DNA from 3 places in the Desulfitobacterium sp. LBE genome. Region 3 is predicted to be linked to each of the others. Evidence: predicted binding sites of a transcription regulator. Region 3 holds the regulator's gene; each other region holds the start of a gene.
What was found. The regulator LexA, encoded in region 3, represses DNA repair genes until DNA is damaged. The targets are predictions, from matches to a motif close to CNAACANNTGTTNG.

Region 1 (3,259 bases), 4.5 Mb from region 3:
TGGCAGGCCGTATCCAGGGAATGATTCGGGAAGCATTAGGCGTTAAGTAAGCGCGATAGCATGACATAATATGAGCGGTATGACCGGGAGGAGCTGTAAAGGCATCTCCCGGTTTATTTTTTCAACCAGCTTTGTTTTCAGGGTTCTTACAATCCTTGATTTAACAAAGTGGGAATGATAATTTTACAATAGTGGATATTAGATAGGAGGTTGGGCTCATGGTGATAAGAAAAGAAGATATTCATGACTTAGTCGAGCGTCTTTCTGAAGATGATCGAAAAACTGTTTTTGATTTCATGCAGTATCTATTAAACCGTTCCACCCAAAAGGAAGAGGGGTGGCAACAAATTAATCAAGCGGACCCGGATGATGAATCTCTAACTGAAGAAGAACTTCGCCAGCTTAACAGTGATGCTGGTTATGTTACGGGGGAGGATGCCAAGCGTGAATTCGGATTACAGGTTGATTTACCGTAAGGAAGCGATTAAATTTCTGGCCAAACAGGACGTTTCTGCCCAAGAGCGTATTGCAAAAGGACTGATAGGGTCTTTTAGTAATTCCCTCTACTGGTGATATCAAGCTCCTGAAAGGTTACAAGAAGGTATATCATCTTCGCGTTGGCTCATACCGCATACTTTTTGAGATCAGCCATACTCAAAGAATTATCTACATTCAGGTAATAGATTCCCGTGGCGGAGTGTATAAATAAGTAAAAGCTTGTTGTCCTTATATTAAGGGAGACCAGCTTTTTTATAGAGTATGGCTTTTGTATCGTAACGTCGATTTACTCATAATCATACCAAGTTGGAAAATGGAGGAACTTTCGCTTGCATGTAGAATATCAGCAATAGCTGATGATTTTTATTGGTAGGTGTGGAGGGAAATATGGGTAGATTGTTTGCTGTTATATTGCTCTTGATTTTTGGAATTATAGGAACATTGTTTAACAACACACATCATCCTTCAGGACGAACTATTGAGGAAGCTATAGAAAGATCCGGGAGGGAGGTTGTGACGATTCTCCATAGAGAGAAAGTAAATGACGGAGAAGTGGTGTTCTATCATAAAGGGATCAATAATGGGGAAGCTCACAGCGTAGCGGCTGGATATGTTCAACGGACCAATAGTGGCTGGAAATGGGTGTTCGGCGGAGAGCATACTGGAATAGATGAAGTAACAGCTCAATATTTTCCCTCTACGAAAGGATATGTGAAAAGCCCCTTTCCCTTAGCGTATGGTGAAAGTCTAAGAGAGGATATCGCTAGTATCGGCGTCCTAACTAAGAATTCAGATATAGAAAAGAAAGTTCGCATTGTCGGCAACGGAGAAGGCAAGATATGGTTTGTCTTTTTGAATCCTTCGGACGGAATATTAACTAAAATTGTAGGTTATAACCAAGTGGGGGAAATAATTTTTTCAAGTGACTATGTTGAACCATAAAGTGGGACCTAAATATAGATTTAGAGTGATATAGGGATCAAAAAGGCAGCGGGCTATTCTTGCGCTGCCTTGATTATTTTAAAAAGATAAAACGATAAAGTTTGTTTTGTGAGAACGGACAATCCCTCTTGCAAGAATGTATGTTCTGTTATATTCTTATCATGGAGGGAACGGATATGGATGTATTTGATAAACTCACGATTTTAACAGACTCCGCGAAATATGATGTAGCCTGCACTTCCAGCGGAGTAGAGCGGAAGGGCAGAGCAGGCAGCATTGGCAATACAGTAGCAGCCGGGATCTGTCATAGTTTTGCCGCAGACGGCCGCTGTATAACCCTGCTTAAAGTGTTGCTGACCAATGTTTGTGTCTACGATTGTAAATATTGCATCAATCGCAGCTCCAATGATGTTCCCAGAGCTGCTTTTACTCCCCGGGAGCTTGCCGACCTGACAATTAATTTTTATCGCCGCAATTATATTGAGGGACTGTTTTTGAGTTCGGCGGTCATAAAAAACTCCAACTATACATCCGAACTACTGATTAAGACCTTGGAACTTTTGCGCCATGAGTACCGGTTTGCCGGATATATTCATGTTAAGGCTATTCCCGGTACGGATAATGAGGTCCTAACCCGGCTGGGCTATCTGGCGGACCGGGTCAGCGTTAATATTGAACTCCCATCTCAGGAGAGTCTGAAGCTTTTAGCCCCCGATAAGAGCAAGGAAGCTATTCTCCGGCCTATGGGCCTCATCAAAGGTAAAATAACGGAAAATACTACGGATCTGATCAAATACCGCCATGCTCCGAAGTTTGTCCCGGCAGGTCAAAGTACTCAGCTTATCGTTGGCGCTACACCGGATACCGATTATAAGATTTTGACTCTGGCGGAGGGCCTGTATAAGAAGTATCAGCTGAAACGGGTCTTTTTCTCGGCCTACATACCGGTCGCTGAACACAGTCTGCTGCCGGCCGTTTCCGTAAAACCTCCCTTGTTGAGAGAGCATCGCCTTTATCAAGCGGATTGGCTCCTGAGGTTCTACGGTTTTGAAGCCCGGGAACTGTTGGATGAAGGCCATCAGAATTTTAATTTGCATGTGGATCCCAAATGCAATTGGGCCCTTAATCACCTGGACCAGTTCCCCGTCGAGATCAATCAAGCTCCGTATGAAATGCTCCTGCGGGTACCGGGAATCGGCGTAACCAGTGCCCGCCGGATTTTGCGGGCACGGAAAATAGCCCATCTGGATTTCGCAGGGTTGAAAAAGCTGGGCGTTGTCCTTAAGCGTGCTCAGTACTTTATTCTTTGCAAAGGAAAAACCTTGGCGGGGCTTAAGGTGGCTCCCCATAATGTGATGCAGGCTCTGATGTCCGAGCGGATCATGGCCGGTCTTCCTTCCCAGGCTCCCCAGCAGTTAGCCTTATTTGAGGAACCGCCCCTTTCCCGAGAGGATGTGATTCAGTGTTTGACGGGGCAACTTTAGTTTACAAATACGACGGAAGCTTTGAAGGGCTTATGTGCTGCGTCTTCGCAAGCTATGAGCATAAAGAAATCCCCCTCGATATTCTTCCGCCGGAAGGTCAGCCTGGCCTTTTTGATATCCTCAAGACTATAGAGACAGATCACCAAAAAGCTCAGCGGGTGTATGACTCCATTCCCATCAGGATCTCCCTGGAAGCACAGGAATTGGTGAAGCTTGGCTTCCTGACCTGTACCCCACAAAAGGAACGCCTGATTTTCCTTTTTCTAAGGCTGGGATACAAGGTAGGCGGGAAAGTTATGGGGATGCTGACTGATGACAATGTCCATGCTTTGCAG
Region 2 (3,259 bases), 3.1 Mb from region 3:
CAAATCAAAATCCTGGAGAGACTTCCCCCATTTATCTTAGGGAAAGGAAAAGAACTAGCCCCTCTTCCTGGGCCCACTCTTACGCCCTGCCGGAGCCGCCGCCTCTCGCTTGCGGGCACGGCCCTGGGTGGGCCGCTTATACTTATTCTCTTCCCCTTTAAGCTCGATCATCGCATCCCGTATCTCCGCTGCCCGCTCGAAGTCCATATCTTTAGCGGCTAAGCGCATCTCCTGTTCCAGACTTTTGAGCAGCTCAGCCAATTCCTCCGCCGGCATCTTCGCTCCATAGGCTGCTTTTTTCTCTGCGACCTTAGTGGCTTCCGGGATTTCGTAGATTTTCTTGCGAATGGTCTGGGGGGTAATCCCATGCTTTTCATTATAGGCTTCCTGGATGGCCCGGCGGCGGTTGGTTTCACTGATGGCCACTTCCATGGAGCGGGTCATTTGGTCCGCATACATGATGACTTTTCCCTGGGCATTCCGGGCGGCGCGGCCAATGGTCTGAATCAGAGAGCGCTCGGCACGGAGAAAACCCTCTTTGTCCGCATCGAGAATAGCCACCAGGGAAACCTCGGGAAGGTCCAAGCCTTCCCGGAGCAGATTGATGCCCACTATGACATCGATATCTCCCAAACGCAATTCCCGCAGGATCTCCACCCGCTCCAGGGTTGTAATATCGGAGTGGAGGTATTTAACGGCCATATTGAGATTTTTCAGGTAATCCGTTAAATCCTCTGCCATCTTTTTGGTTAGGGTAGTGACGAGCACCCGCTCATCCCGGGCAATCCTTTGGTTGATTTCCCCGATCAGATCATCGATCTGGCCCTTGGTGGGCCGAACCGAAATCTCCGGATCCAAAAGCCCGGTAGGGCGAATAATTTGCTCCACAATCTGGGGGCAATGTTCCAGCTCATAGGGACCGGGTGTGGCGCTGATATAAACCCGCTGAGGGACCAGCGTTTCAAATTCAGCAAACTTCAAGGGGCGGTTATCCAAAGCGGAGGGCAGCCGGAATCCGTAGTCTACCAGAGTGGTTTTACGGGAACGGTCCCCTTCATACATACCCCGGACCTGAGGCAGCGTGACATGGGATTCGTCAATCATCATCAGGTAATCTTCCGGGAAAAAGTGCAAAAGGGTATAAGGAGTTTCTCCGGCCTCCCGGAAGGTTAAATGGCGGGAATAGTTTTCAACGCCATTGCAAAATCCCATTTCCCTCAGCATCTCCAGATCATAGCGGGTTCTCTGCTCTAAACGCTGAGCTTCCAAAAGTTTGTCTTCATCCTTAAACCGTCTGAGCTGCTCTTCCAATTCCTTTTCAATATTCTCAGCAGCTACCAATACTTTATCCCGTGCCGTGACATAGTGAGAATTCGGGAAAATGGAGACATGCCGGCGTTCTCCCAAAATTTCACCGGTAAGGACATTGATCTCGTAAATATGTTCGATTTCATCCCCGAACATTTCGATCCGAACAGCATGCTCACTGGAGCCGGCGGGATGGACTTCCACCACATCTCCCCGGACACGGAAAGTTCCCCGTTCAAAAGCCAGATCATTGCGATCGTACTGAATGGAGATGAGCTTTTTGAGAATGTCATTGCGGTCAATTTCCTGCCCCTGCCGCAGGGAAACCATCAAATCCCGGTATTCCTCAGGGGAACCCAAGCCATAGATGCAGGACACACTGGCCACCACAATCACATCACGCCGTTCGAATAAGGCCGCCGTAGCGGAGTGGCGCATTTTATCGATCTCATCATTGATCGAAGAATCCTTTTCTATATAGGTATCGCTGGAAGGAACATAAGCTTCCGGCTGATAATAATCATAATAACTGACGAAATATTCCACTGCATTTTCCGGGAAGAATTCCTTGAACTCAGTGTAAAGCTGAGCCGCTAAGGTCTTATTATGGGCGAGAATCAGAGTGGGCCGTTGAACTTTTTCGATGATGTTGGCCATGGTAAAGGTTTTTCCTGAACCTGTCACCCCCAGCAGGGTTTGATGACGTCTGCCGGAATGGATACTTTCGACCAGAGCATCAATGGCCTGAGGCTGATCCCCGGAGGGTTTGTAGGGAGCGCGTAAACGGAACTCCATGGGGTGCTCCAATCTCCTTTCTCTTCTAAAATCCTGGTTTATATTCTGCTTGTTCCAGTCTTCAAATCATTCTAAGCAAGATTATACCACTTCTTGCTTAGAAACAAAACAAAAAAGCCGAACATATTTTCGGCTTTTCGCTGTTTTTTACTGGTAATTTTAAGAAGTATCTTTCTCTATTCCCCCTGTTTCGCTTGTTCTGAGCTATTCCCTCCTTGCTTATCCTGTCTATCCCCCTGCTGTCCTTGTTCTCCTTGTTGTTGCTGTTGCTGCTGTTGTTGTTGCTGTTCTTTCAGGAGCATTTCCGGAGGAATGGTACGGACTTGATCATTGGCATTTTTCTCTGTTCCCAAAACATTGCCCTTTTCATCCAGATATTCGCGGAGAATTTCTGTATGAACTTTTTCAGTCACTTTGCTTACCCCTTCGGGCATAACTCCCTGCCCGCCGCTCTGCCCCTGGGCTGAAGAAGAGCCTTCCTGGCCCTGTTCTTTGGACTCTGCATCTTTCCCTTCGCCGCTCTGTTCTTTTCCACTATCTTCATTACTGCTTTTTTCTGTACTTTTTTGCTTCCCTTGACTTTCCGAGCCCTTCGTCTGAGACTCCGATTTTTTCTTTTCCAGCTCTTTTTGAGCTTCGGCTGCTTTAGCATAGCTTTTCTGAATAAGGGCGAGATTTTCTGTCGTCACCGTTTTAACCGGAATGATCTTCGCCGCCACTTCACCTTGATCGCCGGTAATGGATTGTGTTATATCTACGGATTGCTTATCCATTAACTTTTGCGCCCATTGAAAGGCATTAACACCTTGAACATAGGGTGATGTATCAATATCTGCGATCTGACTGCCTGAAGCAATCCTTTGCAAGGATTTGGAATTAGCCTGTCCTCCCATAAGCTGAACTTTATCGGTAAGCTGCATGGATCTGAGCAGTTCATAAGCCAGGGCAAGGAGCTTCTCATTCTTAGCGCAGATGGCCTTCACTTGGCCGGGGTTCTTCTGCAAATGTTCCATAAGGCTTTGCACAGCTATGGTTTCCGATTGGGGAGGATTGGTAATGCTATGTACCGTTATCTTGGGGTTTTTACCCAGCTCTTGCTTAAAGGCCGCCATATTCATTTGAGCGACGGCATCTTCTGCTTCCCCCTGCAGGTAGA
Region 3 (3,259 bases):
ATGAAATTACCAACCAATTGGCAATTTGGTTGGTAATAGGGTTGTTCTGCTTCTAACTCTGACTTTGCTGCCAGATATATAGGAACGGATAAGGATTCACCCACTCGCCATTAGGAAGTTCAATACCAAAGTGCAGATGATCCGGAGTTGTCAGAGCATCCCCCGTATGTCCCAATGTCCCCAAAAAATCCCCTTTCCTAACCTCTTGGCCTTCCCGGAGTTGAGGGTTTATAGCCTTTAGATGAGCATAGTAATAATAGTTGCCATCTTCTCCCCTAACCCCTACCCGTTCTCCGCCAAGGCGATTCCAACCCAGCTTCTCAACTTTGCCGTTGCCAACACTGATAATGGGAATGCCTTCTGCGCCAAAAATGTCCGTTCCCTCATGTCTGCGTGCTCCACCCTCCCGGTCTGCCCCAAAGGTATCCATGTACCAGACCTGACCCATCACCGGAAAAGCAAAACGGCCCGGCTCATAAAAGGGATAAGTTAAAAGAATCTGCCGCCTCTCAAGGATTTGTTGAACAACATCTTCACTGATTTGGATTTCCGTGTTTTTCCAAACAATGTCTTGAAGCCCTATGCCCTGTTGGAGCTGTTGGATGAGGTAATGCTCTTCATCTATTTCAACGGTGCTTCGTATAGCTAATAAATCCGCCCAAGCTGCAGAGGAAATCCCCTCCCCTTCTTTCTGACATTGCAGCACAAGTTCAGCAGACAAATTCGTGAGATAAGGATAGATATCAGCAGAGATCTTGGGCGGCTTATGGATGCCCTTCCAGGCAACTGCGCTGATCAGAATGACCACAAGCAGCTTCAGGAACAAAGTCCAGTGCTTTTGTCTCGGTTTAAGGCCTTTGCGCATCCTCATTCATCTCTCCCCTCTCTACAATGCATAATATGGGGGGAAAGGTCGGATTAGAAGTATAACTAAGGCTGATTCTTTAAGATTGGAGTATAAATCACTTGACCGGTTTGTATGGTAGTATCTGTGAGCTGATTGTATTCCATAATTTTAAGAACAAGCGTACGGGTATCGATTTGCAGGTCGGAGTTCTCAGCCAAGGACCAAAGAGTGTCCCCGGATTGAACGATTTGCGGCTGGAAAGCAAGGTCCTCTACCCTGCTGTTTGCCTGGCTCCAGTCCCAGAAGAACCAGCCCATACTGCCAAAGACCATGAGGAAAAGCAGCATATAAGAACACAGCTGCCTTTGCAGTTGTTTCATTCGATAATTCCGATAGCTTCTATAATGGCCTCTGTAGTTCCGGACGGAAGAAGAACAAGCACTCATATTAATCCCCCTCTATGTTCCCGTTAAACCAAATAAATGCGAACATAAGTTCCTGAAAACAGTATAAAGGAGACCAGGAAGATTCGTCAATACTTTTTCGAACATTTGTTTGCACAGAAGAATATTTAATGCTAAAATAGGTTTAGAACATATGAAAGGGGGAAATTGGGTGTATCCAGATTTATCACAGAGACAGACCGATATCTTGGAGTATATTAAACGGGTTATTCGAGAAAAGGGTTATCCCCCCTCTGTCCGCGAAATAGGCGACGCCGTTGGCTTGATGTCCAGTTCCACTGTTCACGGGCATTTGCAGACCATTGAGGAAAAGGGGTACATACGTCGCGATCCCACCAAACCTCGAGCCATTGAGATATTAGACAGTTCCAGTGATGCTAATGAGAAAAAGACTGTTTTTGTCCCCATCATTGGCAAAGTAACCGCCGGGCAGCCTATTTTAGCCCAGGAGAATATCGAAGATACGTTCCCGCTTCCTGTTGATGTGGTTAACTCAGATACAGTGTTCATGCTGAGAGTCAAAGGCGAAAGTATGATTGATGCGGGAATTATGGATGGGGATCTTATTTTAGTACGCCAGCAAAAAGTAGCCCGTAATGGCGAGATCGTCGTGGCCATGATTGATGAAGAAGCTACGGTAAAACGGTTCTACAAGGAAAAAACACTGATTCGCCTGCAACCTGAAAACCCTTATATGGAGCCTATCTACTCTCAGGATGTCACTATCTTGGGCAAAGTTATTGGGGTATTTCGTATTTTACACTGATTTATAAACTACAGGGACAGCAAAAGCAGACCTCCATTCCACACTGATGTGGGTGGATGTCTGCTTTTTTATTATGAAAGTACAATGACAGGCAGGATTTTTATGGTAGAATGGATTTATTAAATTTATATTTGTGCGGAGCGAACTTTGCAATGGCAGCAAGGGAACTGTGAGGTTAAGAAATCATGATAGACAAAAAAATCATCATACAATTTACGACGCTGACATTTTGCATAGCCTATCTTGTATCAGGCGCTTTGATTGCACTTGGGCAATTCGGATATTCGGTTCACAATTGGGTTCACTCGTTACAGCAATTTGGGATGAATATTCCTTTTGCAATCTATATTTTGTCGCCCGCTATTGCTTCATATATCGTTCTCAAGAAAAATAACAAAATAGCAGATTTTAAGGAATGGTTGAAAACTGTTTTTTACGCCAAAAATAACATCTCTCTCTATTTGTTCGTTGTTGCCGGGCTTGCACTCTATTTTTTGACACATCTTGCAGTTTCAGGCGGCACGGCAATGGTGCTGCCATTTTATATGTTCTTCCTTTCCCTGCCTGGTAATCTTATTATCGGCGGCTTGGAGGAAGCTGGCTGGATGTACGTATTGCAGCCTGAGCTTGACAAAAAATATGGCTTTGTTCTATCTTCTCTTTTGGTTGGCATCATTTGGATTTTATGGCATATCCCTCTCTTCTTCATTCCGGGGACGAATCACGGTGAGGGCCTCATTAACTTTTGGATGTTTGCAGTTCAACTCATGGCCTTTCGGTTTTTCAACGGGGCAATCTACAAAATATCCGGAAAAGGCCGTGTGTTTATGTGCGTATTATTCCACACCATGTTCAATGCGGCATCTCCCCTCTTTGGCACCATGACGATGACTTGGGCGGGAACAATTGCCGCAAATGCTGTGATTGTTCTTGTTTCAATGGTAACTGTTGTGATATACGACCAAAAGAGCAGGCGAATAGTATAAGCATTTTCTTCATTGATAAAGTATAAAAGTCTAAACAAAAAAAGCCCTGAACTCCGCTGACTAAACGGCTTTCAGGGCTGTATACCGATATACTAACGGGATATTTTCCGGGAACGGCTGTCTCTGAAGCGTTGGAAGCCCAGCTCGATCAAGCGGGTGATCAATTCGGTGTAAGGGATGCCGCTGGCTTCCCAAA

Region 1: DESLBE_RS24490 (putative DNA modification/repair radical SAM protein) is a predicted target of LexA. The motif match lies at 1,574-1,587, and genes of this name have one in related genera.
Region 2: uvrB (excinuclease ABC subunit UvrB) is a predicted target of LexA. The motif match lies at 2,222-2,235, and genes of this name have one in related genera.

What each region holds. Positions count from the first base shown of each region.
Region 1 covers NZ_VLKD01000001.1:5,173,151-5,176,409, forward strand. The annotation lists gene DESLBE_RS24470 (proline--tRNA ligase) at 1-50, shown strand, start outside; gene DESLBE_RS24475 (hypothetical protein) at 219-476, shown strand; gene DESLBE_RS24485 (hypothetical protein) at 886-1,440, shown strand; gene DESLBE_RS24490 (putative DNA modification/repair radical SAM protein) at 1,617-2,924, shown strand; gene DESLBE_RS24495 (TIGR03915 family putative DNA repair protein) at 2,903-3,259, shown strand, end outside.
Region 2 covers NZ_VLKD01000001.1:3,754,353-3,757,611, reverse strand. The annotation lists gene uvrB (excinuclease ABC subunit UvrB) at 55-2,103, opposite strand; gene DESLBE_RS17885 (substrate-binding domain-containing protein) at 2,280-3,259, opposite strand, start outside.
Region 3 covers NZ_VLKD01000001.1:658,675-661,933, reverse strand. The annotation lists gene DESLBE_RS03130 (M23 family metallopeptidase) at 53-871, opposite strand; gene DESLBE_RS03125 (LysM peptidoglycan-binding domain-containing protein) at 931-1,293, opposite strand; gene lexA (transcriptional repressor LexA) at 1,463-2,077, shown strand; gene DESLBE_RS03115 (CPBP family intramembrane glutamic endopeptidase) at 2,263-3,063, shown strand; gene DESLBE_RS03110 (D-alanine--D-alanine ligase) at 3,156-3,259, opposite strand, start outside.